Regions from separate parts of the Streptomyces sp. NPDC101191 genome, predicted to be linked through region 1. Evidence: riboswitches for the same ligand, from Rfam matches in the RefSeq annotation. Region 1 holds a riboswitch; each other region holds the start of a gene.
The links. Region 1 has a riboswitch for cyclic di-AMP ahead of ACIRQF_RS16660 (M23 family metallopeptidase). Riboswitches for the same ligand answer to the same signal wherever they lie in the genome.
Positions count from the first base shown of each region.

Region 2: another riboswitch for cyclic di-AMP. It lies ahead of ACIRQF_RS35540 (transglycosylase family protein); the one in region 1 lies ahead of ACIRQF_RS16660 (M23 family metallopeptidase).
Region 3: another riboswitch for cyclic di-AMP. It lies ahead of ACIRQF_RS29545 (M23 family metallopeptidase); the one in region 1 lies ahead of ACIRQF_RS16660 (M23 family metallopeptidase).

Region 1 is NZ_JBIWOU010000003.1:742,560-751,981, forward strand. It holds gene ACIRQF_RS16635 (rhodanese-like domain-containing protein) at 1-329, shown strand, start outside; tRNA gene ACIRQF_RS16640 (tRNA-Met) at 383-456, shown strand; gene ACIRQF_RS16645 (MerR family transcriptional regulator) at 574-1,314, shown strand; gene ACIRQF_RS16650 (hypothetical protein) at 1,475-1,624, shown strand; gene ACIRQF_RS16655 (PP2C family protein-serine/threonine phosphatase) at 1,637-2,866, shown strand; cyclic di-AMP (ydaO/yuaA leader) riboswitch at 3,069-3,215, shown strand; gene ACIRQF_RS16660 (M23 family metallopeptidase) at 3,227-4,297, shown strand; gene ACIRQF_RS16665 (aldo/keto reductase) at 4,362-5,309, shown strand; gene ACIRQF_RS16670 (PrsW family intramembrane metalloprotease) at 5,555-6,868, opposite strand; gene trmB (tRNA (guanosine(46)-N7)-methyltransferase TrmB) at 6,991-7,719, opposite strand; gene lhgO (L-2-hydroxyglutarate oxidase) at 8,259-9,422, opposite strand, start outside.
Region 2 is NZ_JBIWOU010000013.1:152,211-161,632, forward strand. It holds gene ACIRQF_RS35530 (cytochrome P450) at 1-283, shown strand, start outside; gene ACIRQF_RS35535 (transglycosylase family protein) at 398-1,432, shown strand; cyclic di-AMP (ydaO/yuaA leader) riboswitch at 1,690-1,863, shown strand; gene ACIRQF_RS35540 (transglycosylase family protein) at 1,867-2,565, shown strand; gene eno (phosphopyruvate hydratase) at 2,834-4,120, shown strand; gene ACIRQF_RS35550 (septum formation initiator family protein) at 4,274-4,744, shown strand; gene ACIRQF_RS35555 (DUF501 domain-containing protein) at 4,783-5,322, shown strand; gene ACIRQF_RS35560 (exopolyphosphatase) at 5,319-6,233, shown strand; gene ACIRQF_RS35565 (NAD(P)/FAD-dependent oxidoreductase) at 6,603-7,982, shown strand; gene ACIRQF_RS35570 (class I SAM-dependent methyltransferase) at 8,154-9,422, shown strand, end outside.
Region 3 is NZ_JBIWOU010000008.1:270,200-279,621, reverse strand. It holds gene ACIRQF_RS29565 (TetR/AcrR family transcriptional regulator C-terminal domain-containing protein) at 1-528, shown strand, start outside; gene ACIRQF_RS29560 (DNA topoisomerase (ATP-hydrolyzing) subunit A) at 598-3,054, opposite strand; gene ACIRQF_RS29555 (M16 family metallopeptidase) at 3,236-4,585, shown strand; gene ACIRQF_RS29550 (M16 family metallopeptidase) at 4,612-5,979, shown strand; cyclic di-AMP (ydaO/yuaA leader) riboswitch at 6,182-6,348, shown strand; gene ACIRQF_RS29545 (M23 family metallopeptidase) at 6,361-7,131, shown strand; gene ACIRQF_RS29540 (GntR family transcriptional regulator) at 7,290-7,973, shown strand; gene ACIRQF_RS29535 (HPr family phosphocarrier protein) at 8,171-8,452, opposite strand; gene ACIRQF_RS29530 (GNAT family N-acetyltransferase) at 8,629-9,422, shown strand, end outside.

The DNA.
Region 1 (9,422 bases):
TCGTGCTCGACTCCCGCTCCACGGCCTCCTGGGACCAGGGGCACGTGCCGGGCGCCGTGCACCTGCCGACCGCGCTCATCCCCGAGCAGGCCGAGCAGCTGCTCGACCGGAGCGTGCCGGTCGTCACGTACTGCTGGGGCCCCGGCTGCAACGGCGCCACGCGGGCCGCGCTGGCCCTCGCGGAGCTCGGCTTCCAGGTGAAGGAGATGCTGGGCGGCTTCGAGTACTGGGTGCGCGAGGGCTTCGCCTACGAGACCTGGGAGGGGCCCGCGCAGCAGGCGGCGGACCCGCTGACGTCGCCGGTCGACGCGGAGGACTGCGGCTGCTGACGGACACGGATTTCCGAACAGGGGCGTCCATGCCGTAAGGTGGTGTTCACCGACGCGGGGTGGAGCAGCTCGGTAGCTCGCTGGGCTCATAACCCAGAGGTCGCAGGTTCAAATCCTGTCCCCGCTACTCAGTAGCACGAAGGCCCGGATCCGGAAACGGATCCGGGCCTTCGTCGTTCCCGGGTGCCGCGTCCCTGATGTCCGGCTTGACCTTTACGTAACGTCAAGTTCTACCGTCTTTCTCATGGAGTGGTCGATCCAGGAGATCGCCAGGAAGGCCGGCACCACCAGTCGCACCCTGCGCCACTACGGCGAGCTGGGACTGCTGGAGCCGAGCCGGATCGGCGCGAACGGTTACCGGTACTACGACCAGGCGGCACTCGTGCGGCTGCAGCGGATCCTGCTGCTGCGCGAGCTCGGGCTCTCCCTGCCCGCGATCGCCGAGGTCCTCGAAGGCCAACGGGACACCTCGGTCGCCCTGCGCACGCACCTGGCCCTCCTGGAACAGGAGCGCGAGCGGATCGGGCGGCAGATCGAGGCCGTACGGACCACTCTCCACAAGACCGAGAGAGGAGAACGGCTCATGGCCGAGGAAGTGTTCGACGGCTTCGACCACACCCGCTACGAGGCCGAGGTGACGGAACGCTGGGGGCGGGACGCGTACGAGCGCGGCGACCGCTGGTGGCGCTCCCTCGACGACGCCGGGAAGAAGGCGTTCCAGGACGAGCAGGTCGCCGTCGCCCGGGCCTTCGCGGCGGCCGCGGAGGAGGGCCTCGCGCCCGACAGCGACGAGGTGCAGGCGATCACCCGGCGGCACCACGCGTGGCTGTCGACCACGACGACGCCGAGCAGGGAGTACTTCATCGGGCTCGGGCAGATGTACGTCGACGACCCGCGCTTCACGAGGAACTACGACCGGCACGGGGAGGGCACGGCCCTGCTCGTCCGGGACGCGATGCGCATCTGGGCCGAGCGGAACCTCTAGGTCCTGTCGTCGATCGTCGAGCCGACCTCCGGGACCCTCGGCCTGGGCGTCGCGCTCGCCGGGGTCCTGCACGGACACCCCGTGCACGTCGTCACCGACCCGGGGCTCGACCGATCGTGGAGCGGCTGCTCGTCGCCCACGGCGGCTCGGGCTCGCCCTGATGGGGGCGGCGTTCCTGGTGCCGGCCGCGCTCGGCCGGTCCCTGGTGGGGCTGTTGCCGTGCGCGGCGGCCATGGCGGCGCTGGCGCGGGGCGGGCGGCTCGCGGTACGCCAACCGGCCGAGGAGGAGTCGCCGAGCCCTCCGGCCTGACGGCACCCTGGGATGGGCGCGGTGCGGTCCGCCGCCGTGGACCGACCGGGCAGGAGAGCACAGGTGGGGCGAGCAGCGGCGGGCGGCGGGGCGGGCGGTCCTTACCGCGGTGCCCGGCGCTTCCTGCGCGTGCTGCCGTCGCTGGTCATCCTGGGTGGGGTCGTCTTCGACCTCTTGACCCCGCCCACCTACACGGCGGCGCCGCTGCTCTCGGCGGCGCCGCTGATCGCCGCCCCGTTCTTCTCCACCGTGATCACCCTCGCCACGGGCATCGCCGCCGTCCTCGTCAGCGTCGGTCTCCACCTCTACAACGGCACGGTGGCCCAGATCCCCGCGCTCACCGAGACGCTGACCGTGCTCACCGTCTCGGGGCTCGCGCTGCTGATCAACCGGGTGGTGCGCAAGAGCGGCGAACGGCTCGCGTCGGCGCGGGTGATCGCGGAGACGGCACAGCGGGCGGTGCTCCCGGCGCCCGCCGGCCGGATCGGCGGGCTGCAGATCGCGGCCCGCTACGAGGCGGCGCAGGCCGACGCGTTCATCGGCGGCGACCTGTTCGCGGTGCAGGACACCCCGCACGGGGTGCGGCTGGTGGTCGGGGACGTCCGGGGCAAGGGGCTCGACGCGGTGGAGGCGGTGGCCGTGGTCCTGGGCGCCTTCCGGGAGGCGGCGGAGCAGGAGGCGACGCTGGAGGGGGTGGCCGCGCGCCTGGAGCGGGCGCTGGCCCGGGAGGGCACCCGGCGGGACGGGCTCGACGCCTTCGAGGGCTTCACGACGGCCGTGCTCGCCGAGATCCCGGGCGGCGATGGGGTCGTACGGGTGGTCAACCGCGGCCACCCCGAGCCGCTGCTGCTGCGTGCGAACGGCGGGGCCGAGCTGCTGCGGCCGAGTGAGGCGGCGCTGCCGCTGGGGATGGGGGAGCTCGCCGCGTGGCCGGACCGGGCCGACGAGGCCGCGTATCCGCCGGGGTCGACGCTGTTGTTCTACACGGACGGGCTCTCGGAGGCGCGGGACGCGGGCGGGGTCTTCTACGACCCGCGGGAGCGGCTCGCGGGGCGGCTGTTCCCGGGGCCGGAGGAGCTGCTCGACGCGCTCGTGGCGGACGTGCGCCGGCACACCGGCGGGGGTGCGACGGACGACATGGCGCTGCTCGCGGTGAGCCGTCCGGCGGTCGGTCAGCCGGAGCGGCGGCGGACGATGCCGGTCGTGCCGCCGGGCGGCCGGCGGCTCGGTGACCGCTCGTAGTCGGGGGGTCTCCCTCAGATAACAATTGACGTAACGTCAGATCCTCGGTTTGCTACTGGCACGTATCTGAGTGGGGCTCAAGTCGGGCGATACCCTCCTAATTCAGTGAATGATCAAGGGGGACGGCTTGGAATCGGGTGGCCGGGTCTATTAACGTTCGATAACGCAGCGCGGTCGTCCCAGCCGCCGCAAGAGGCGGCACCGTGCGCACGCGCCGAATCCCGTAAGGGAACCGGGGAACCACCACTTGGGGTGAATCGGGCCCCACCGCACCCGTGCGGTACGCCCGTAGGAGACCTTCCTGCTCCGAACCCGTCAGCTAACCCGGTAGGCGAGAAGGAAGGAAAGGAGAGCGCCTCCGTGGCGTCCGACACCCCCGCTCCTCAAGCCCCCTTCGACTACTTCGACTCCGCCGGTGCGGCGGGTGCCGCGGGCGGCGAGGAGTGGAACCCGACGGAGGACTCCCTGCGGGACCGCCGGTCCGGCGGACGGCACCGCGTCGTCAAGCAGCGCTCCAACTTCGCTCGCTCCTCCACCGTCCTCGGCGTCGGCGTGATCGCCGCCGTCGGCGCGGGCGGCCTGGCCACTGCCCAGCAGAAGCCGCCGGTCTCCATAGCCCTGCCGGACGTCGACCTTCCCGACGCCTCCGAACTCCCCGGTGTCGGCGAGCTCATCGGCCACGACAAGAGCGACTTCGAACCCGCGGGCGGCAACAACACCCAGCCGCTCACCGCGCTCACCTGGACCACCGACGCCACGGACTCCGGCACCGGCGACCGGACCCGGACCGAGACGCAGGCCGACGCCGGCGAGACGCTGCGCGCCCGCATCCTCCAGCAGGCCGAGCAGCAGCAGGCCGCCGCGGACGCCGCGGAGAAGGCGGCGGCGGAGAAGGCCGCCGCCGAGAAGGCAGCCGCGGAGGCCGCGGCCAAGGCCGACGCGGCGGAGAAGGCTGCAGCCGAGGCCAAGAAGAAGGCCGCCGAGGAGGCCGCGCGCAAGGCCGAGGCCGAGCGCCTGGCCAAGCTGGCCGCCAGCTTCTCGCTGCCCACCTCCTCGTACACGATCACCTCGACCTACGGCGAAGCCGGCTCGATGTGGTCCTCCGGCTACCACACCGGCCTGGACTTCGCGGCTCCCACCGGCACCCCGGTCAAGGCCGTCCACGGCGCCACCGTGAAGTCGGCCGGCTGGTCCGGCGCGTACGGCTACCGCATCGTCCTGGAGCTCGAGGACGGCACCGAGATCTGGTACTGCCACCTCTCCTCCATGACCGTCGGCGTCGGCCAGTCGGTCGGCACCGGCGAGACCATCGGCCGCGTCGGCGCCACCGGAAACGTCACCGGCCCGCACCTCCACCTGGAGGTCCACACCCCGTCCGGCGACGGCATCGACCCGGCGGCCTGGCTCCGCTCCAAGGGCCTGAGCATCTGAGGTCCGCTCCCGAGGGAGGGGACGGCCAGGAATAGGCCCGGCGGTGCGGGGGGTTGACCACCCCATGACTTCACTTCGCCGCCTGGGCTCTTCCGACCTGCACGTCTTCCCGCTCTCCCTGGGCGGCAACGTCTTCGGCTGGAGCGCCGACGAGGCGCAGTCCTTCGCCGTCCTCGATGCCTACGCCGCGGCGGGCGGCAATTTCGTCGACACCGCCGACGTCTACTCGGAGTGGGCCGAGGGCAACGAGGGCGGTGAGTCGGAGACCGTCATAGGCCGCTGGCTGGCCTCCCGCGGCAACCGCTCCGACATCGTCGTCGCCACCAAGGTCGGCGCCCACTCCCGCTACAAGGGCCTGGGCGCCACGAACATCAAGGCCGCGGCAGACGAGTCGCTGCGCCGCCTCGGCACCGACCACATCGACCTGTACTACACGCACTTCGACGACGAGTCCGTGCCGGTCGAGGAGATCGTCACCGCCCTCGACCAGCTGGTGAAGGACGGCAAGGTCCGTGCCGTCGCCGCCTCCAACATCTCCCCGGAGCGGCTGCGCGCCTCCCTCGACTTCGCCGAGGCGGAGGGCCTCGCCCGTTACGTCGCCCTCCAGCCGCACTACAACCTGGTCTCCCGCGACACCTACGAGGGCCCGCTCCTCGACACCGCCGAGCGGGGCGGTCTCGCGGCCGTGCCGTACTACGGTCTCGCGGCCGGTTTCCTCACCGGCAAGTACCGTCCGGGTACCGCCGTCGCCAGTGTCCGCGCCCAGGGGGCCGGCCGGCACCTGGAGACCGAGCGCGGACGGAAGGTGCTCGCCGCCCTCGACACGGTCGCCGCGGCCCACGAGGCCGAGCTCGCGTCCGTCGCCCTGGCCTGGCTCGCCTCCCGCCCGACCGTCGTCGCCCCGATTGCCTCGGCCCGCACGGTCGAACAGCTGCCGGCGCTGCTCGCGGCCACGGAACTGAAGCTGACGGACACGGAGCTGGCGGCGCTCACGGAGGCGTCGGAGGCCTGAGGCCTGGAGGCGTGGTGCCTGGAGGCCTGGGGCCTGGGGGCCAGACGCCTGCGGCCAGGAGGCCTGGGGGCCAGGCGCCTGCGGCCAGGAGGCCTGGGCGCCTGAGGCCTGGGCGCCGGGGCGCCGCGGTGCCTCGGGGCTGGGCCGCCGCCGGAATGCCGCGGGGGCTGGGTCGCCCGGGGCGCCGGACGAGGGCGCGCGCTCGGCGTCGTGGGCCGCGATGCGCCGGGCCGGTCGCGGAGGCGCTAGCTGCGGTACGGGTTGTAGCCGCCGTAGTCCAGGTACTGCGGCGGCGCCCAGACCCGGCCGGTCGCCCGGGCCGCGTGCGTGAGCGCCGGGGAGGCGACCTGGCGGCGCTGCCACAGGTGGTGCAGCAGCTCCTGCTCGCGGGCCGTGAAGTCCGGCGCCGCCTGGCCGCGCCGGGCGCGGTGCCGCAGGAACGCCAGAGTCGTCGCGAAGGCCTCGTACTCGCCGACGGCCTGCGCGGCGGGCTTGCCGAAGCTGCGCGCCGCGTAGCCGCGGGCCAGCGCGCGGGCCCGCATCGAGGAGAGCGCCAGCGGTTCGTCGAGGGCGAGCCACCCGGCCGTCGCGTAGGCCGGGAGCTCGCCGGATATGGTGCGCAGCTCCTTCTGGCGGCTCCATATCGCGAGCCAGGTGAGCAGGGCGAAGACGGGCACCATGAACATGCCGTAGACGGCGACGAACGCCAGCGGATGGAAGGTCGCCGAGCCGTTCCACAGCGCGTGCATGCCCATGGCGCCGAGCAGGCCGCCGAGCGGCAGCAGCACCAGCCGGGTACGGCGGAGCCGGGCGGTGGCCGGCAGCAGGGCGGCGAAGCCGAAGCCGAGGCCGGTGAGCGAGGTGAACAGGGGGTGCGCGAACGGGGACATGATCACCCGGACGAAGAACGTGCCCACCGTCGTCGACAGGCCTCCCGTGCCCAGGTCCATGTCCTCACCGAACGCGTTGCCCAGATAGAGGATGTTCTCCGTGAAGGCGAAACCGGTGGCGGTGAAGCCCGCGTAGACGAGGCCGTCGACCGGACCCGTGAAGTCCCTGCGCCGGAAGAGGAAGAGGAGCAGCACGGCCGCTCCCTTGGCCGTCTCCTCGACGACCGGCGCGACGGCCGTGGCCCCGAGGGTGTCGGCGGATCCGGGGTCGGCGGTGGCGCTGCTGATCCACTCCACGGCGAAGGAGTTGGCGAGGATCGCCACCAGAGTGGAGGCGAACGCTCCCCAGGCGAGCGCGAAGAGCAGGTTCTTCCAGGGGGCCGGCTCGACCCGGTCGAGCCAGCGGAACGCGGCCATGAGCAGCGGCACCGGCAGTACGGCGAGACCGAGGCCCACGAGGAAGCCCTCGGTGCCGGTCTCCTCCCGCACCAGCGCGAGGATCGCCAGCGCACAGATCGCGAGTGCGGTGATCAGCACGACGGCCCGGAGCAACCGGCTGCGCCAGAAGGCCTTGCGTGGCTTGTAGCGCCACTTGGCCCGCTCCGGGACGGCGGCGAAGTCCGGCTGATCGCTCTCCAGGGCGGGCACGGGAGCGGGCGCGGGGATCACCGCGTGGGCTGGGGCGTTGCCGGACTCGGTGACGGGTCCGGCAATGGGGTTCGACGACACGGAACGACCCTAACGAGCGCCGCCGACAGCGGCGAGGGAGTTCCCCGCAGCCTGTGGAAAACTCAGACCCCGGGGCGCCGGGTGAAGAGCAGGTCGTGGACGACGTGGCCCTTGTCGAGGCCCTGGCCCTCGAAGCGGGTGAGCGGCCGGTAGCCGGGCCGGGGCGCGTAACCGCCGTCGGCCTGGGTGTTCTCGAAGTCGGGGTGCGCGTCGAGCACTTCCAGCATCTGCTCCGCGTACGGCTCCCAGTCCGTGGCGCAGTGCAGCAGACCGCCGGGCTTCAGGCGCGGGGCGAGCAGGGTGAGGAAGTCGGGCTGGATGAGCCGGCGCTTGTGGTGGCGCTTCTTGGGCCACGGGTCCGGGAAGTACACCCGGCAGCCGGCGAGGGACTCCGGCGGGAGCATCTCGCGCAGCAGGATGATCGCGTCGCCGTTGGCGACCCGCACGTTGGTGAGGCCGTTGCGGTCGGCCAGCCCGAGCAGGTTGCCCTGGCCGGGGGTGTGGACGTCCACGGCGAGGATGCCGGTTCCGGGGTCGGCGGCGGCCATCTGCGCGGTGGCCTCGCCCATGCCGAAGCCGATCTCCAGGACTACCGGCAGCCCGCCGAACATCTCGTCCAGGTCGAGGACCCGCTTGCCGTCGATGTCGAGGCCCCAGTCGGGCCAGCGCTTCAGCATCGCCTCGGCCTGCCCCGCGGTCACCCGGCTGCGCCGCGGCTGGAAGCTGCGGATCCGCCGCTCGAAGTGCGACCCCGCGGGATCGGGCGAGGGCCCCTCGCCCGGCGCGAACATCCGGCTGCCCAGCCGCGCGACGGGCCGGCCGTCGTCGGCCGGGGCCTTGGCGGGACCGGCGGGGACGGGGTGCGCGATGTTCTCAGGCTGCTCAGACACAATGCCCCCGATTCTACGGCGCACGGCGCGATGACACCGGGCCGCCGGAACGGGCCGGGAGCCGGCGGGCGGGGCGGGACCGGCGCCGGTGGGCGGGACGGGGCCGGAGCCGGTGGGCGGGGCGGACCGGAGCCGGCGCCAGGGGCGACCGCCGGAGCCTGCGGTCGGAGGCGGGACCGGCGGCCAGGAGGTTCGCCGGCGGCCAGAGGTGGGCCGGTGGCCGGAGGTGGGCCGGTGGCCGGAGGTGGGCCGGTGGCCGGAGGCGGGCGCAGGCGGCCAGAGGGGGGCCGGTGGCCGAAGGCGGGCCGGGGGCCGGAGGTGGACCGGTGGCCAGAGATGGGCCGGTGGCTAGAGGAGGGCCGGCGCCCGGCCGCCACCTCTAGCGGAGCCGCCTCTAGAGGAGGGCCGGCGCCCGGCCGCCACCTCTAGCGGAGCCGCCTCTAGAGGAGGGCCAGGGCCCGGCCCGCCACCTCGCGTCCGATCGGCAGCGAGGCCGTCGCCGCCGGGGACGGCGCGTTGAGCACGTGCACCGTCCGGACCGACTCGCGGATCAGGAAGTCGTCCACCAGCGTGCCGTCCTTCAGCACCGCCTGTGCCCGCACGCCCGGGGTCGCCCGGCGCAGGTCGCGCTCCTCGACCAGCGGGAGCATGCGCCGGACCGCCTCGGTGAAGGCGCGCTTGGAGAGGGAGCGGTGCAGCTCGCCCGCGCCGTAGCGCCAGTGGGCGCGGGCGATCGCCCAGCTGCCCGGCCAGGCCAGGGTGCCGGCGAGCTCGCGGGGGCGGACGACCGTCCAGCCGTATCCCTCGCGGGCCAGTGCCGGGACCGCGTTCGGGCCGACGTGGACGCCGCCGTCGATGCCGCGGGTGAGGTGGACGCCGAGGAAGGGGAAGGCCGGGTCGGGGACCGGATAGACCAGGCCGCGCACCAGCGAGGGGTCGGGCAGCTCGTAGTACTCCCCGCGGAACGGGACAATCCGCATCTCCGGGTCGTCGCCCGCGAGCCGCGCCACCCGGTCGCAGTGCAGCCCCGCGCAGTTCACCAGGACCCGCCCGCGCACCACGCGCCCGCTGCCCGTGCGGACGGCCACGCCCCAGGGGCGCCGGTCCACGGCGGTGACCGCCGAGCCGTACAGGATCCGCGCCCCGGAGGCCTCGGCCAGCTTGGCGGCCACCGCCCCGTAGTCGACGATGCCCGTCGTGCCCACGTGGATCGCGGCCAGGCCGCGCACCCGCGGTTCGTACTCGCTGATCTGCGCCGGGCCCAGCTCGCGCACCGGGATCCCGTTCTCCCGCCCGCGCTGCACGAGCGCGTGCAGTCGGGGCAGCTCCTCGCGGTCGGTGGCCACGATCAGCTTGCCCGTGACCTCGTGGGGGATGCCGTACTCGGCGCAGAACTTGACCATCTCCGCCGCGCCCTCGACCGCGAAGCGCGCCTTGAGGGAGCCGGGGCGGTAGTAGATCCCGCTGTGGATCACGCCGCTGTTGCGTCCGGTCTGGTGGCGGGCCGGGGCGTGTTCCTTCTCCAGGACCGTGACCCGGGTGCCCGGGGCGGCGCGCGTGATCGCGTACGCCGTCGACAGACCGACGATTCCGCCGCCGATCAC
Region 2 (9,422 bases), on a different contig from region 1:
GGCGGACCGGGATCCGGCGCGGTTCGACGAGCCGGACACCCTGGATCTGGCGCGGCGCGACAATCAGCACCTCGGCTACGGCCACGGCATCCACTACTGCCTGGGCGCGCCGCTGGCCCGCCTGGAGGGACAGGCGGCGCTGGCGACGCTGTTGACTCGCCTGCCAGACCTGCGACTTGGGGTTGATCCGGAGGAACTGCGGTGGCGCGGGGGGCTCATCATGCGTGGCCTACGCACCCTTCCGGTGGAGTTCACGCCTTCCCACAAAGGGACGCATAACTGACGGGGCGTCAAGAATGTGATCTTCGCGTGATCTCCGCTGCATCGACTTGTGACTCACGTTCGAATGCCGCTACGTTCACCCGCAGTCTCAGCAGTCACGCGAAAGGCACTCCGCATGCGCTCCGGAAACGGACGTCACCGCAGACCCCGCCAGGCTCCCGCACTCGTCGTCGCGGCGGGAGTCACCGGCTCGGCCATGGCGCTGCCCCTGCTCGCCACCGGCTCGGCCTCCGCCGCTGACGCGACGACATGGGACCGGGTCGCCGAGTGCGAGTCCGGCGGCGCCTGGAGCGCCAACTTCGGCAACGGGCTCTACGGCGGCCTGCAGTTCTCCCAGGAGAGCTGGGAGCGGCACGGCGGCCTCGCCTACGCGCCGAGCGCCGACCTCGCGAGCCGCGCCCAGCAGATCACCATCGCGGACCGTGCGCTCGCCGCGGGCGACACCCAGTGGGCCACCTGCGCCCCGATCGCCGGCCTGAAGAACGACGGCAAGGCGCCCGCGGTGAACCCGGGCCCGGGCGTGACGCCCAAGAAGTCGACGGGTCCCGTCCCGGAGTCCAACCGCACCGACGGCCTGCCCGCCGGCTCCGGCCAGGAGAGCGGGAAGCCCTCCACGGCCCCCACCGCGCCCACGGCCCCGGCCACGTCGGTGACCCCCGCGAACCCCACCACCCCCGCGCCCACGACGCCCGGGACCTCCACTTCGCCCGTGACGCCCGGTACGTCCGTGACGCCCGGTACGCCCGGTGTGCCCACGACGCCCGGTACCCCCGGCACGCCGGGCACCCCCGGTGCGCCGGGCACGACCGCGCCCGGCACCGGCAAGCACCGAGGTGACGCCGCGCCAGAAGAGCCGGGCAACTCGGACACCTCCACCGATTCCGGGCGCCACGCCGCTCCGGGTGACGAGGTGACGGGTGGCGCGACCGATGGCAAGACGGCGGGTAATTCGGACACCACGGACAAGGCGGGCGAATACACCGTTCAGCCGGGTGACAGCCTGTCGGGCATTGCGGAGGAGAACGGGCTCACGGGCGGCTGGAGCGCCCTCTACGGTGCCAACAAGAAGACCGTCGGCTCCGACCCCGACCTCATCCTTCCTGGTCAGAGCCTTGAGCTGGACCTCGGACTGACGGAATCCCAGAAGTAGTTCGGGGGTGAATGTCCGTTCTGTGTAAGTGAGACATGAGTCTCTCTTCCCGAACGGGCGTGTCACGTCCGCAAACTTTGCTTCAATCGCCCCTCACCTGCGCAAACACCTCCTGACGGTGTGCAAGTAGGGGCGATTTTTCCGTCTTGAGGGTCTTTGAACTTCCCCCGGCTCTATGTCTACGGTCGTGACCGCTCGCCACCGCGGGCCCCGCCGACCGGTACGCCGAATCCTGCCGCCGGACGGAGGGAACAGTCGTCGCGCAAGCGCCGAAGGCAGGACCGGGGGACCCAAGGTAAGTGCCGGTCCCGGCCGTTGAGACAGACGGCCGACGATCGGCTTGGGGTGGAGCCGCGTGCAAGGTCACGCGGCCGGGCAACTCACTCGCCCGAACCCGACAGCTCACCTCGTAGGCGTCGGTGAGGAGAACTTCCATGCTGCTTTCCGGCAAGGGCAAACACCGTCGTGCCGCCAAGGCCACCCGCATCGTCGCGCTGGCCGGTGTCGCCGGCGTCGCCGTCGCGGCCCCGCTGATGACCGCGGGCACTGCCTCGGCCGCCACCGCCTCCGAGTGGGACGCCGTCGCCCAGTGCGAGTCCGGCGGCAACTGGTCCATCAACACCGGCAACGGCTTCTACGGCGGTCTGCAGTTCTCGGCCTCCACCTGGGCCGCGTACGGCGGCACCGCCTACGCCCCGAGTGCCGACCAGGCCTCCAAGTCCCAGCAGATCGCCGTCGCCGAGAAGGTCCTCGCGGGCCAGGGCAAGGGCGCGTGGCCGAGCTGCGGCGTGGGCCTGTCCGGCGCGTCCTACGACGGTGGCGCCGCCGAGGCGGCCCCGCAGCCCGCCGCGCCGAAGCGCTCCACCGAGCAGCCGGCGACCCGCAGCGAGCAGCGTCAGGCGCCGAAGAAGACCGCTCCGAAGAACGAGTCCAAGAAGACCGTCACCACCCCGACCGGCAAGAAGGTCAAGAAGGGCGACGGCGAGTACAAGGTCGTCGCCGGTGACACCCTCAGCAAGATCGCCCAGGCGCACGGCGTCAAGGGCGGCTGGGAGAAGCTCTTCCAGCTGAACAAGGGCGTCGTCGAGAACGCCGACCTGATCTACCCGGGCCAGCAGCTCCACCTCAAGTGAGCCTGCCGACCCTCCCGCGGTGACTGACCACCCCGGCCCGGAGCGCCCTTCCCCCGTGCGCGCTCCGGGCCGGGGTTTCTCCGCTCTCTACGGTTACCCTCCAGTAGATCTGGGGCCTTTCGTCCCCGGATGCATGCCCTTGGGTCCTTTTTCGTCCCAGGGGGCGGGCGCCCGGCTGGCTGGAGCCCCCGAGCCGGTTAGGCTCTTGTCGCAAGGCGAACGAGACCTTGCCGCATGCGTCACAACCAGCGTCACATCCCAGAAGGAGATGCTCGTGCCGTCCATCGACGTCGTCGTAGCCCGGGAAATCCTGGACTCCCGAGGCAACCCCACGGTCGAGGTCGAGGTCGGCCTCGACGACGGCAGCACCGGCCGTGCTGCCGTTCCGTCCGGTGCCTCCACCGGTGCGTTCGAGGCCCTCGAGCTCCGCGACGGTGACCCCAACCGTTACCAGGGCAAGGGCGTGGAGAAGGCCGTTCTCGCCGTCATCGAGCAGATCGGCCCCGAGCTGGTCGGCTACGACGCCACCGAGCAGCGCCTGATCGACCAGGCGATGTTCGACCTGGACGCCACCCCGGACAAGTCCTCGCTCGGCGCCAACGCCATCCTCGGCGTCTCCCTCGCCGTCGCGCACGCCGCCTCCGAGGCCTCGGACCTGCCGCTCTTCCGCTACCTCGGCGGCCCGAACGCGCACCTGCTGCCCGTTCCGATGATGAACATCCTGAACGGCGGCTCGCACGCCGACTCCAACGTGGACATCCAGGAGTTCATGATCGCCCCGATCGGCGCGGAGTCCTTCTCCGAGGCCCTCCGCTGGGGCACCGAGGTCTACCACACCCTCAAGTCCGTCCTGAAGACCAAGGGCCTGTCCACCGGTCTCGGTGACGAGGGCGGCTTCGCCCCGAACCTCGGCTCCAACCGCGAGGCCCTCGACCTCATCCTCGAGGCCATCAAGCAGGCCGGCTACGTCCCCGGCAAGGACATCGCGCTCGCGCTCGACTGCGCCGCCTCCGAGTTCTACAAGGACGGCAAGTACGAGTTCGAGGGCAAGGCCCGCTCGGCCGCCGAGATGACCGAGTACTACGAGGAGCTCGTCTCCGCGTACCCGCTCGTGTCCATCGAGGACCCGCTGTTCGAGGACGACTGGGCCGGCTGGAAGGTCATCACCGACAAGCTCGGCGCCAAGGTGCAGCTCGTCGGCGACGACCTCTTCGTCACCAACCCGGAGCGCCTCGCCCGCGGCATCGAGGAGGGCTCGGCGAACGCCCTGCTCGTCAAGGTCAACCAGATCGGCTCGCTGACCGAGACCCTGGACGCCGTCGAGCTCGCCCAGCGCAGCGGCTTCAAGTGCATGATGTCCCACCGCTCCGGCGAGACCGAGGACGTCACCATCGCCGACCTCGCCGTCGCCACCAACTGCGGCCAGATCAAGACCGGCGCCCCGGCCCGCTCCGAGCGCGTCGCCAAGTACAACCAGCTCCTGCGCATCGAGGAGATCCTCGACGACGCCGCGGTCTACGCCGGCCGCAGCGCCTTCCCGCGCTTCAAGGGCTGACCTGCCCCGACGCCGTAGCCACGGACTTTGCATCCGGAGAACTGAACAGGGCGCAAAGGCGTAGCGAAGCGAAGCGTCCCCGCACTCGGTCCCGTACCGTGTGCGGGGACGTACGCATGACCAGGACCCACGAGTGACGGGGAGGCGCACGACATGGCCGTGAAGGACCGGGACCGGTTCTCGACCGCGACCCGGATCAGGCTGCTCGGCGAGCAGACCGCCGCCCGTGTCTACCGCTCCCAGACCCGCCGTCAGGCGCGCCGCTCCCGGCTCACCGGCCGCGCGGCCTTCCTGGCCCTCGTCGTCTGCTCGCTCGTGGTGGCGCTCGCCTATCCGATGCGGCAGTACGTGTCCCAGCAGGGCGAGATCGCCGACCAGGAGCGCAAGGCCGCCGAGGCCGCCCGCCGGGTCGAGGACCTGCGGGACGAGAAGGCCCGCCTCCAGGACCCGGCCTACGTCCGCCGGCTGGCCCGCGAGCACCTCCACTACGTGATGCCCGGCGAGACCGGCTTCACCGTGAACGACCCCGACGCGGAGCACCGGCCCCGCACCGACCAGGGCGCGACGGACCGCCCCTGGTACGACAACCTGTGGGACGGCGTGGACCACGCCGACCGCCCGTAGACGTCGCAACCACGCCACGAGACCCGAGCAAGGCAGACATGGAAACGCCCCCTCCGCAGACCGAACGCACCGAGCCCACCGACGCGGACGTCGCCGCGTTCGAGGCCCAGCTCGGCCGGCCGCCCCGCGGCCTGCGTGCCATCGCGCACCGCTGCCCGTGCGGCAACCCGGACGTCGTCGAGACCGCGCCCCGGCTCCCCGACGGCACGCCGTTCCCGACCACGTACTACCTGACCTGCCCGCGCGCCGCCTCCGCCATCGGCACCCTGGAGGCCAACGGGGTCATGAAGGAGATGCAGGCCCGGCTCGCGACCGACCCGGAGCTGGCCGCCGCCTACCGGGCCGCGCACGAGGACTACATCGCGCGCCGCGACGCCATCGAGGTCCTGGAGGGCTTCCCGAGCGCCGGCGGCATGCCGGACCGGGTCAAGTGCCTGCACGTCCTCGTCGGGCACTCGCTCGTGGCGGGCCCGGGCGTGAACCCCTTCGGCGACGAGGCCCTCGCGATGCTGCCCGAGTGGTGGGCGAAGGGCCCCTGCGTCACCCCCTGCGCGGACAAGGACGAGGAGCAGAAGTGACCCGGGTCGCCGGAATCGACTGCGGTACGAACTCCATCCGCCTTCTCGTCGCCGACGTGCACCCGGAGACGGGCGAGCTGATCGAGCTGGACCGGCGGATGACCATCGTCCGGCTCGGCCAGGGCGTCGACCGGACCGGCCGGCTCGCGCCCGAGGCGCTGGAGCGGACCTTCGCCGCCTGCCGTGACTACGCGGCGGTCATCGAGGAGCTCGGCGCGGAGAAGCTGCGCTTCGTCGCCACCTCCGCGTCCCGCGACGCCGAGAACCGGGACGACTTCGTGCGCGGGGTCGTCGAGATCCTCGGCGTGGAGCCCGAGGTCATCACCGGTGACCAGGAGGCCGAGTTCTCCTTCACGGGTGCCACCGGCGAGCTGCACGGCGACGACCGGCGGCTCGTGGTGGACATCGGCGGGGGCTCGACCGAGTTCGTGGTCGGCAACCGGCACGTCGAGGCGGCCCGGTCGGTCGACATCGGCTGCGTACGCCTGACCGAGCGGCACGTCCGGCACGACCCGCCGACCGCCGAGGAGATCGCCGCGATCCGCGCCGACGTGCGGGCCGCGCTGGACCTGGCCGCCGAGACCGTGCCGCTCACGGAGGCCGGGACCCTGGTCGGCCTGGCCGGCTCGGTCACCACGGTCGCCGCCGTCGCGCTGGGGCTCCCGGAGTACGACTCCACGAAGATCCACCACTCCCGGATCTCCCGCGCGCAGGTCGACGCGGTGGTGGACCGGCTGCTGGGCTCCACGCACGACGAGCGGGCCGCGATCGCGGTCATCCACCCCGGCCGGGTCGACGTGATCATCGCCGGCGCGCTGGTCCTGGTGGAGATCATGGAGCGGACCGGGGCCGCCGAGGTCGTCGTCAGCGAGCACGACATCCTCGATGGGATCGCCCTATCCGTCGCATAGCGGGCCGCTATCGCCCCCGCCCATGACCACATGGCGAGAAAGTTCGTGAAGTTCTTCACAAGAGAAAGGGCCCCGAGGGTGCCCGAGGAGGGTCTTGAAGCCCTCCGAGGGGCCCCTCAGGGCCCTTTCGCAGGTATGGAGGCCACTTCGCTCGATGTTTCCATCGTGTGAACGCATCCCTTGGTTCAGCGTTAAGGAAGGCTCTCCGGGCCAGTTCACAGGGGGTGAACAACGTCCACCGCCACACCCTGGTTCCTTTGCTGGACCATGACCTGGGTCACGTGGGCGGCGGAGTGTAGCAGAGGTGCCGTCGGACCTTGTGAAGGGGCGCACGAGCAACCCCCCTGGAGGGGGTGGATACTCGATGGCATGAGCACCACGGAGCGTCCCAGGATCCTCGTAGTAGGCGGTGGGTACGTAGGCCTGTACGCAGCTCGGCGCATCCTCAAGAAGATGCGCTTCGGCGAGGCGACCGTCACGGTCGTCGACCCGCGGTCGTACATGACCTACCAGCCCTTCCTCCCCGAAGCCGCCGCCGGCAGCATCTCGCCGCGCCACGTCGTCGTCCCGCTGCGACGCGTCGTGCGTGGAGCCGAGGTGCTCACCGGTCGGGTCACCACCATCGACCAGGACCGCAAGGTCGCCACGATCGCGCCGCTCGTCGGCGAGGCGTACGAGCTGCCGTTCGACTACCTGGTCATTGCGATGGGTGCCGTCTCCCGTACCTTCCCGATCCCCGGCCTCGCCGAGCAGGGCATCGGCATGAAGGGCATCGAGGAGGCCATCGGCCTGCGCAACCACGTCCTCGAGCAGCTCGACAAGGCCGACTCGACCACCGACGAGGAGGTCCGCCGCAAGGCGCTGACCTTCGTCTTCGTGGGCGGCGGCTTCGCCGGCGCGGAGACCATCGGCGAGGTCGAGGACATGGCCCGCGACGCGGCGAAGTACTACCAGAACGTCAAGCGCGAGGACATGCGCTTCGTCCTGGTCGACGCCGCCGACAAGATCCTTCCCGAGGTCGGCCCGAAGCTCGGCCAGTACGGCAAGGAGCACCTCGAGAGCCGCGGCATCGAGATCTACCTCCAGACCTCGATGGACTCCTGCGTCGACGGCCACGTCGTGCTGAAGAACGGCCTCGAGGTCGACTCCAACACGATCGTGTGGACCGCCGGTGTGAAGCCGAACCCGGCGCTCGCCCGCTTCGGTCTGCCGCTCGGCCCCCGCGGCCACGTGGACTGCAACGAGAAGCTCCAGGTCAACGGCCTCGACTACGTGTGGGCCGCGGGCGACAACGCCCAGGTCCCGGACATGGCCTCGCGCCGTGCCGGTGTCGAGAACGCCTGGTGCCCGCCGAACGCCCAGCACGCGCTGCGCCAGGCCAAGGTCCTCGGCGACAACGTGGTGTCCGGCATGCGCGGCTTCCCGCAGAAGGAGTACGCGCACTCCAACAAGGGCGCCGTCGCGGGCCTCGGCCTGCACAAGGGCGTCGCGATGATCGTCCTGGGCAAGACGAAGATCAAGCTCAAGGGCCGTCTCGCCTGGTACATGCACCGTGGCTACCACGGCATGGCGATGCCGACCTGGAACCGCAAGATCCGCATCTTCGCCGACTGGACCCTGGGCATGTTCCTCAAGCGCGAGGTCGTCTCCCTGGGTGCCATGGAGACGCCGCGCGAGGAGTTCTACGAGGCGGCCAAGCCCGCCCCGGCTCCGGCCGCCCCGGCTCAGGAGAAGGCCAAGGCCTCCTAAGGCCCCAGCCCCCCAGCAGTAACCCGAAAGGGCCGTCCGCCATCCGTGGTGCGGACGGCCCTTCGCGTGTTTTTCACAGCGTTTACGCATGGGAGGGGATGGGTTCGCCTACGGACGGTGTTCTCCTGGTGACAAGCATGTCTGGGGCACAGATCACGGAGGTGTTGCACCATGGCCGACGCCGCGTCGCGGCTGACCGCACTTGCCGAGGACGTGCTGGGAGCGAAGCTCCCCGTGCGCCTGCGGGCCTGGGACGGCAGCGAATCCGGTCCTGCGGGCGGCCCCGTCCTGATCGTCCGCGACCGCCGGGCCCTGCGCCGGCTGTTGTGGAAGCCGGGCGAGCTGGGGCTTGCCCGGGCCTGGGTGGCCGGGGAGATCGATGTCGAGGGCGACCTCTACACGGTCCTGGACCGGCTCGCCGGGTTCATCTGGGAGCGGGACGAGGAGCCGCGCGGCGCCCTGGAGGTGGTGCGCGACCCGAGGGTGCGCGCGGCGGCCCGGGCGCTGCTGAAGCTGGCCGGTCCCTTCCCGCCGCCGAAGCCGCCCGCGGAGGAGATGCGCGGGCGCAGCGGCGCGTCGCACAGCAAGCGGCGGGACAAGCAGGCGATCAGTCACCACTACGACGTGGGCAACGACTTCTACGAGCTGGTGCTCGGTCCGTCGATGGTCTACTCGTGCGCGTACTGGACGGACGGCGGGACGCTGGAGGAGGCCCAGCGCGACAAGCTGGACCTGATCGCCCGCAAGCTGGCGCTGAAGGAGGGCGACCGGCTGCTCGACGTGGGCTGCGGCTGGGGATCGATGGCGATCCACGCGGCGCGCGAGTACGGCGCCCGGGTCGTGGGCGTGACGCTCTCGCGGGAGCAGGCCGCGTTCGCCCGCAAGCGGATCGCCGAGGAGGGGCTGACGGACCGGGTCGAGATCCGGGTCCAGGACTACCGGGACGTCGTGGACGGGCCGTACGACGCGATCTCCTCGATCGGCATGGCCGAGCACGTGGGCGCCGTGAAGTACCGGGAGTACGCGGACACGCTGTACGGGCTCCTGAAGCCGGGCGGGCGGCTGCTGAACCACCAGATCTCGCGCCGCCCGGAGCCCGACGAGGAGGCGTACCGGGTGGACCCCTTCATCGACGCGTACGTGTTCCCGGACGGTGAACTGGCGCCGATGGGGCGGACGCTGACGACCCTTGAGGACGCGGGTTTCGAGGTCCGGGACGTGGAGGCGATCCGCGAGCACTACGCGCTGACGCTGCGGCGCTGGGTGGCGAACCTGGAGGCGGAGTGGGAGACGGCGGTCCGGTTCACGTCGCCGGCGCGGGCGCGGATCTGGCGCCTGTACATGGCGGCCTCGGCGGTCTCCTTCGAGCGCAACCGGATCGGGGTGAACCAGTTCCTGGCGGTGCGGACGCGGGGCGGGGGCGCCTCGGGGCTTCCCTTG
Region 3 (9,422 bases), on a different contig from region 1:
GCGCTCTACTGGCACTTCAAGAACAAGCAGGCGCTGCTCGACGAGATGGCGACCGTGATGTACCGGCAGATGGCCGCCGACCCCGCGGCCCGGCCGCCCGGCGACGTGAGCTGGCAGGAGCGGATCCTCGCGGCCAACCGCGGCCTGCGCGCCGGGCTGCTGCGCTACCGCGACGGCGCCAAGGTCTACAGCGGCGCACGGTTCACCGGCACCGACCACGCCGCCGACATGGAGGAGCAGCTCGGCGCGCTCGTCGAAGCGGGCTTCTCGCTGCGAGACGCGGTCCGGGCCAGCACCACCGCGTACATGTACACGCTCGGCTTCGTCACCGAGGAACAGGGAACCGAGCCGGTGCCCGGGCAGCCCCGGGAGGGTATGGACGTCGGCGAGCGCGCGGAACGCCTCGCCGCGTTCCCGCTCGCGGCGGCCGCCGGGGCGGAGATCTTCGCCGACTACGACGGCCGCTTCGAGGAGGGGCTGCGCCTGATCGTCGCCGGCATCGCGGCGACCTACGCGCCCGGCGCCTGACACGACGACGCCCCCCCGCACCGCGCCGGTCGCGCGGAACAGGGGGCGTACGGGAGCGACCCGGGCCGGCTAGCTCACCGGGCCGGCCACCACGTCCACCGGGTTCCCCAGCGGCGTGCCAGAGCCGTCACGGCGCGGGTCGAGCTCGGGAAGCTCGGCAGGGTTGCCGTTCTTCTGTGCGGCGCGGGCCGGGGAGGCACCCGCCCAGGCCAGGATCAGGACGTCCTCGCCCTTCAGGAAACGCTGGCAGCGCACGCCGCCGGTCGCCCGGCCCTTGCGCGGGTACTGGTCGAACGGCGTCAGCTTCGCGGACGTGGCGGCCGAGGCGTCCAGCGTGCCCGTCGCACCGGCGACCGTGAACACCACGGCCTCCGCCGCCGGGTCCACCGCGGTGAACGAGATGACCTCGGCGCCCGGGGTCAGCTTGATGCCCGCCATGCCGCCGGCGGGCCGGCCCTGCGGCCGCACCTGGGAGGCCTGGTAGCGGAGCAGCTGGGCGTCGGAGGTGATGAAGACCAGGTCCTCCTCGCCCGTCCGCAGCTCGGTCGCGCCGACGATCCGGTCACCGTCCCTGAGGGTGATGACCTCCAGCTCGTCCTTGTTCGCCGGGTAGTCCGGCACCACCCGCTTGACCACGCCCTGCAGGGTGCCGAGAGCCAGACCCGGCGAGGCCTCGTCGAGGGTGGTCAGGCACACCACGGTCTCGTCCGCCTCCAGGGAGACGAACTCCGACAGCTGCGCGCCGCCGGCCAGGTTGGGAGCGTTCGCCGTGTCGGGGAGCTGCGGCAGGTCGATCACCGCCAGCCGCAGCAGCCGGCCGGCCGAGGTGACGACGCCGATGTCACCGCGCTGGGTCGCCGCGACCGCCGAGACGATCACGTCGTGCCTGGTCCGCTTGCCTTCCTCGGCGGCTGGCAGCTCCGCGGTCACCGTACGGGCCAGCAGGCCCGTCGAGGACAGCAGCACCCGGCACGGGTCGTCCGCGACCTCCAGGGAGACGGCCGTGACCGGCGCGCCCGCCGACTCCAGCAGGACCGTGCGCCGGTCGGTGGCGAACTTCTTCGCGACCGCCGCCAGCTCCGCCGAGACCAGCTTGCGCAGCTCCGCGTCGGACTCCAGGATCCCGGTCAGCTCGTCGATCTCGCCGTTGAGGCGGTCGCGCTCGCTCTCCAGCTCCAGCCGGTCGAACTTGGTCAGCCGGCGCAGCGGGGTGTCCAGGATGTACTGCGTCTGGATCTCGCTCAGGGAGAAGCGCTCGATCAGACGCGCCTTGGCCTCCGCCGAGTTCTCGCTCTCCCGGATCAGCCGGATGACCTCGTCGATGTCGAGGAGCGCGACGAGCAGACCCTCCACCAGGTGGAGCCGGTCGCGCTTCCTGCCGCGGCGGTACTCCGAACGCCGCCGGACGACGTCGAAGCGGTGGTCGAGGTAGACCTCCAGGAGCTCCTTGAGGCCCAGCGTGAGCGGCTGGCCGTCGACCAGCGCCACGTTGTTGATGCCGAAGGACTCCTCCATGGGCGTCAGCTTGTACAGCTGCTCCAGGACGGCCTCCGGCACGAAGCCGTTCTTCACCTCGATGACCAGGCGCAGGCCGTGGTTGCGGTCGGTGAGGTCCTTGACGTCGGCGATGCCCTGGAGCTTCTTCGAGCCGACCAGGTCCTTGATCTTGGAGATGACCTTCTCGGGTCCGACCGTGAAGGGCAGTTCGGTGACGACGATGCCCTTGCGGCGGGCCGTCACGCTCTCCACGGTGGCCGTCGCGCGGATCTTGAACGTGCCGCGGCCCGACTCGTACGCGTCCTTGATGCCGGACAGGCCGACGATCCGGCCGCCGGTGGGCAGGTCGGGACCCGGCACGAAGCGCATCAGCGCCTCCAGGTCCGCGTTCGGATGGCGGATCAGGTGCCGGGCGGCCGCGATGACCTCGCCCAGGTTGTGCGGGGGCATGTTCGTCGCCATGCCGACCGCGATTCCGGACGCGCCGTTGACCAGCAGGTTCGGGTACGCCGCCGGGAGCGCGACCGGCTCCTGCTCCTGGCCGTCGTAGTTCGGCGTGAAGTCGACGGTGTCCTCGTCGATGGAGTCCGTCATGAGGAGGGCCGCCGGGGCCATCCGCGACTCCGTGTACCGCATGGCGGCCGGCGGGTCGTCGTTGCCCAGGGAGCCGAAGTTGCCGTGGCCGTCGACGAGCGGCAGGCGCATCGAGAAGGGCTGCGCCATGCGCACCATCGCGTCGTAGATCGACGCGTCGCCGTGCGGGTGCAGCTTGCCCATGACCTCGCCGACGACACGGGCGCACTTCACGAAGCCGCGCTCGGGCCGCAGCCCCATCTCGCTCATCTGGTAGACGATGCGGCGCTGCACGGGCTTCATGCCGTCGCGGGCGTCGGGCAGGGCGCGCGAGTAGATCACCGAGTACGCGTACTCGAGGAAGGAGCCCTGCATCTCGTCAACGACGTCGATGTCGAGGATTCGCTCCTCGAACGCGTCGTCCGGCGGCGGTGTCTTCGTGCTGCGGCGGGCCATCGCGGCTGCGGCTCCTTCACCAACAAGGTTGATCTGACGCGGACCATTGTGGACCGTGCCACCGACAACGCCGACCGCGACCCGGAAGAGGGACATCACGAACGGGCGGGAACTTCGCCAGGTGTCGGCGCGCTTGCATACAGTGGCAGGACTTTTCCACATCGCGATCGAAGGGACGTACATGCCCATGGGTCACACGGCCACGGCCGAGGCCGGCTCCGGCGGCCTGACAGCGACCGAGCACCGGCTGGCCAACGGCCTGCGCGTGGTGCTGTCCGAGGACCACCTCACCCCGGTCGCCGCGGTCTGCCTCTGGTACGACGTCGGCTCGCGGCACGAGGTCCAGGGCCGCACCGGGCTCGCCCACCTCTTCGAGCACCTGATGTTCCAGGGCTCGAAGCAGGTCCACGGCAACGGGCACTTCGAGCTGGTGCAGGGCGCCGGCGGCTCGCTCAACGGCACGACGAGCTTCGAGCGCACCAACTACTTCGAGACCATGCCCACGCACCAGCTGGAGCTCGCGCTCTGGCTGGAGGCCGACCGCATGGGCTCGCTGCTCGCGGCCCTCGACGACGAGTCCATGGAGAACCAGCGGGACGTCGTCAAGAACGAGCGCCGCCAGCGCTACGACAACGTGCCGTACGGCACCGCCTTCGAGCGCCTCACCGCGCTCGCGTACCCCGAGGGCCACCCGTACCACCACACCCCGATCGGCTCGATGGCCGACCTGGACGCCGCCACCCTGGAAGACGCGCGGAACTTCTTCCGCACGTACTACGCGCCGAACAACGCGGTGCTGTCGGTCGTCGGCGACATCGACCCGGAGCAGACCCTGGCCTGGGTCGAGAAGTACTTCGGCTCCATCCCCGGCCACGACGGCAAGCCCGCGCCGCGCCCCGGCGACCTGCCCGAGGTCATCGGCGAGCAGCTGCGCGAGGTGATCGAGGAGGAGGTCCCGGCCCGCGCGCTGATGGCCGCCTACCGCCTGCCGCACGACGGCACGCGCGCGTGCGACGCGGCCGACCTGGCCCTGACCATCCTCGGCGGCGGCGAGTCCTCCCGCCTGCACAACCGCCTGGTCCGCCGCGACCGCACCGCCGTGGCCGCCGGCTTCGGCCTGTTGCGGCTCGCCGGCGCGCCCTCGCTCGGCTGGCTGGACGTCAAGACCTCCGGCGGCGTCGAGGTCCCGCAGATCGAGACCGCCGTCGACGAGGAGCTGGCCCGGTTCGCCGCCGAGGGCCCGACGCCCGAGGAGATGGAGCGCGCCCAGGCCCAGCTGGAGCGCGAATGGCTGGACCGGCTCGGCACGGTCGCCGGCCGCGCCGACGAACTGTGCCGCTACGCGGTGCTGTTCGGCGACCCGCAGCTCGCCCTGACCGCCGTGAACCGGGTCCTCGAGGTCACCGCCGAGGAGGTGCAGGAGGTCGCCAAGGCCCGGCTGCGCCCCGACAACCGCGCCGTCCTGGTCTACGAGCCGGTGGGCACCGAGAACGCCGACGACAGCGACGAGGAAGAGGGAGCGGACCAGTGACCGACGCTGCCGCGTCTTTGACGAGCATGACCTTCCACCCGCAGCCCCAGCCGGGCGCGGCCAGGCCCTGGGCCTTCCCGGCCCCCGAGCGCGGCGCGCTCGACAACGGCCTGACCGTGCTGCGCTGCCACCGCCCCGGCCAGCAGGTGGTCGCCGTCGAGATCTTCGTCGACGCCCCCCTCGACGCCGAGCCCGAGGGCCTGGACGGCGTCGCCACGATCATGGCCCGGGCCCTGTCCGAGGGCACCGACCAGCGCTCGGCCGAGGAGTTCGCGGCCGAGCTGGAGCGTTGCGGCGCCACCCTCGACGCGCACGCCGACCACCCCGGCGTGCGGGTCTCCCTCGAGGTCCCGGTCTCCCGGCTGCCCAAGGCGCTCGCCCTGCTCTCCGAGGCCCTGATCGCCCCGGCGTTCGCCGAGTCCGAGGTCGAGCGCCTGGTGCGCAACCGGCTCGACGAGATCCCGCACGAGACGGCCAACCCGGCCCGCCGGGCCGCCAAGCAGCTCTCCAAGGAGCTGTTCCCGGCCGCCGCGCGCATGTCCCGGCCGCGCCAGGGCACCGAGGAGACCGTCGAGGCGATCGACGCCGCCGCCGTCCGCGCCTTCTACGACGCGCACGTGCGGCCGGCCGCCGCCACCGCCGTGGTCGTCGGCGACCTCACCGGCGTCGAGCTGGACAAGGTGCTCGACGAGACCCTGGGCGCCTGGACGGGTGCCCCGGCGGCGCCGCGTCCGATGCCGTCCATCACCGCCGACGACACCGGCCGGGTCGTCATCGTGGACCGTCCCGGCGCCGTCCAGACGCAGCTGCTCATCGGCCGCGTCGGCGCCGACCGGCACGACCGTGTGTGGCCGGCCCAGGTGCTCGGCACGTACTGCCTCGGCGGCACCCTCACCTCCCGCCTGGACCGCGTCCTGCGCGAGGAGAAGGGCTACACCTACGGCGTGCGCGCCTTCGGCCAGGTGCTGCGCTCCGACGGTGAGGGCCACGGCGCCTCGATGCTCGCCATCAGCGGCTCCGTCGACACCCCCAACACCGGTCCGGCACTTGACGACCTGTGGAAGGTGCTGCGCACGCTCGCCGCAGAGGGCCTGACGGACGCCGAGCGCGATGTCGCCGTGCAGAACCTGGTGGGCGTCGCCCCGCTCAAGTACGAGACGGCCGCCTCCGTCGCGGGCACGCTGGCCGACCAGGTCGAGCAGCACCTCCCGGACGACTTCCAGGCGCAGCTCTACGCGCGCCTCGCCGAGACGGGCACCGTGGAGGCGACCGCCGCCGTGGTCAACGCCTTCCCGGTGGACCGCCTCGTCACGGTCCTGGTCGGGGACGCGTCGCAGATCGAGGAGCCGGTGCGCGCCCTGGGCATCGGTGAAGTGCGTGTCGTCACGGGCTGATTGAGCTCCGGTCACGCACGGAGGAGGACCCCCGCGACCTGGTTCGCCGGGGTCCTCCCCTTTGCCCGTATTGGGAGCGGCTGTGGGCTAATGACCTGTGGCATGTCTAACAAATCCGCTGCCGTGTTTGGCGATTGACAGAAGATCGGCCTAGCGTCGATCCGGCTGTCCGGCCATTGCACGACGCCGCATCCGCGGCAACGGACAGTCATCGCCGAGTCCCCGTAAGGCGCGAGCCTGGGGAGCCGGGGACCCACCCGTAGTCCCCTGGGGTGAATCGGACGCCTTCGCGCCACGCGGAGGGGCCCGTAGGAGACCTTCCTGCTCCAAACCCGTCAGCTAACCCGGTAGGCGAGAGGGAAGGAAAGGATCAGCCACTACATGGCGTTCACCCGTGCCACCGGGAAGCATCGTGGTCCGAGCCGTCTGGCGCGCCGCAGCGCGGGCGTCGCCGGCGTGGCGACCTTCGCCACCGCAGGCGTCATCGGCACCCTCGCCTCCCCGGCGCTCGCCGCCGACACGGAGCAGCCCTCCGTCGAGGACACCGGTCTCACCCAGGTGATCACCGAGGAGTCCCTCGCCCAGCGGGTCGACGCCCAGGCCTCCGCGCAGGAGAAGGAGGCCTACGAGGCCGCCGCCCGCGCCAGGGCCACCGCCGAGGCGAAGCGCAAGGCCGAGGCCCGCGCCAAGGAGATCCGGGCCGCCAAGGAGCGCGCCGCCCGCGAGGCCGAGCGCAAGCGCCTGGCGTCCTTCCAGCTCCCCGTCTCCGGCTCCTACGTGAGCACCGGCTACAAGACCGGCGGCTCGCTCTGGTCCTCCGGCAGCCACACCGGCATCGACTTCCACGCCGCCTACGGCACCAAGGTCGTCTCCGTCGGCTCCGGCACCGTCGTCGAGGCCGGCTGGGGCGGCGCCTACGGCAACAACATCGTGATCCGGATGAACGACGGCACGTACACGCAGTACGGGCACCTCTCCGCGATCCAGGTCTCCGTCGGCCAGACGGTCACGCCGGGCGAGCGGATCGGCGTCTCCGGCTCCTCCGGCAACTCCACCGGCCCGCACCTCCACTTCGAGGCGCGCACCGGTGCCGAGTACGGCTCGGACATCAACCCGATCAGCTACCTCCGCTCGCGCGGGGTGAACGTCTGACGGTCGCATCCCGTGCGAAAGCCCCGGCTCGAAACGAGCCGGGGCTTTTTTGCGTCCCTTTCCGTCGGGCGGCATCGGAAATTCCCGCGTCCTGCAATAGAGTCGCCGGACAGGCGCCGCTCGATCTGGATTCGCGCGGACAAAAGCGGAGGTCGGACATGCGCATTCCCGCGCACTCGGTATGCACGGCGATCCGGGACGACATCGTCTCCGGGGTGTACGCGCGGGGAGCCAGACTGACGGAGGAACAGCTCGCCCGCCGCTACGGCGTCTCCCGCGTCCCGGTCCGCGAGGCGCTGCGCACCCTGGAGTCCGAGGGCTTCGTGGTCAGCCGCCGGCACGCCGGCGCCCATGTCGCCGAGCCCACCGCGCAGGAGGCCGCCGACCTGCTCGACATGCGCTCCCTGCTGGAACCCCTGGGCGCCGCCCGGGCCGCGCAGCGGCGCACCGAAGCCCACCTCAAGGTGCTGCGCGGCCTGGTCAGACTGGGGCAGGAACGGGCCAGGCGCGGCAGGGGAGAGGATCTGGCCTCGCTGGGCGGCTGGTTCCACGAGACGCTGGCGCAGGCCTCGGGCAGCCCGTCGCTCACGACGCTGCTCACGCAACTGCGTTACAAGATCGCCTGGATGTACGCGGTGGAGCCCTCCGAGCGGCCCGTGGAGGCCTGGGCCGAGCACGGCGCGATCGTGGACGCGGTCGCGCGCGGGGACGCCGAGCGGGCCCGGAACCTGACCGCGCTCCACGGGGAGCACGCGGTGGCGCTGCACCGGCTGAAACAGGCGGACCGGCCCCGTGTGAGGGTTTCGCAACACGTCGTCAACATGGCGGGCCCCCGGAATTAACACGCGCGCCGTATACAAAGAACCGAGGAATTCCTCGGCGCAATTCGGCACGCCTGAATTCTTCGGCGGCATGCCGTGACGGTCCTCCGGCTGCCCGAAATTCTTCGACCTCGCCGAGAAGAGGCAAAAGAAGCCGTGCCCTCCGGAATTCCGGAGGGCACGGCTTCCTCGCGATCCGCCGTCGGGGAGGAGACGGCTCAGACGGTCTCGGGGAGCTCCTCGAGACCCTCGGCCACCAGCTTCGCGAGGCGCTCGAGCGCGGCCTCGGCGCCATCGGCGTCCGAGGCGAGCACGATCTCCTCGCCGCCCTGGGCACCCAGGCCGAGCACCGCGAGCATCGACGCGGCGTTGACCGGGTTGCCGTCGGCCTTGGCGATCGTCACGGGGACGCCGGCGGCCGTGGCGGCACGGACGAAGATGGAGGCGGGGCGGGCGTGCAGGCCCTCGGCCCAGCCGACGTTGACGCGGCGCTCAGCCATGGTGGTTGCCCTTCAACTTTCAGCGGTTGTCTAGACCAGTCTCTCACGGGTGGCGACGTGCTCCTACCGACCTTCGACCCGGGTGCGGGAGGGCCCCTCGGCCCTCCTTACCTTGCACGGCGGGCAAGCGGCGCGCGACCGGTGCCACCGTCGTACCCCCGCCGTAGGCTTGGCCCATGCAGAGCGCGTCGGAGCAGTCGGAGCAGTCGGAACACGCATACCCCGACCACTGGGAGGCGGACGTCGTCCTCCGCGACGGCGGCACCGCGCGCATCCGGCCCATCACCGTCGACGACGCCGACCGGCTGGTCAGCTTCTACGAGCAGGTCTCGGACGAGTCGAAGTACTACCGCTTCTTCGCCCCCTATCCGCGCCTCTCCGCCAAGGACGTCCACCGCTTCACCCACCACGACTTCGTGGACCGCGTCGGGCTCGCGGCGACCGTGGGCGGCGAGTTCATCGCCACCGTGCGCTACGACCGCATCAACGAACTGGGGCGCCCCGCCTCCGCCCCCGCCGACGAGGCCGAGGTCGCCTTCCTCGTCCAGGACGCCCACCAGGGGCGCGGCGTCGCCTCCGCCCTCCTGGAGCACATCGCGGCCGTCGCCCGGGAGCGCGGGATCCGGCGGTTCGCCGCCGAGGTGCTGCCCGCCAACACGAAGATGATCAAGGTCTTCACCGACGCCGGCTACACCCAGAAGCGCAGCTTCGAGGACGGATCCGTCCGCCTCCACCTCGACCTCGAACCCACCGACCGCTCGCTCGCCGTCCAGCGCGCCCGCGAACAGCGCGCCGAGGCCCGCTCGGTGCAGCGGCTCCTCGCCCCCGGCTCCGTCGCCGTCATCGGCGTCGGCCGCGCCCCCGGCGGCGTCGGCAGGACCGTGCTCCGCAATCTCCTCGACGCCGGCTACACCGGCCGCGTCCACGCCGTGAACGCCGCCCTGGGGGAGGGCCCCCACGAGCTGGAGGG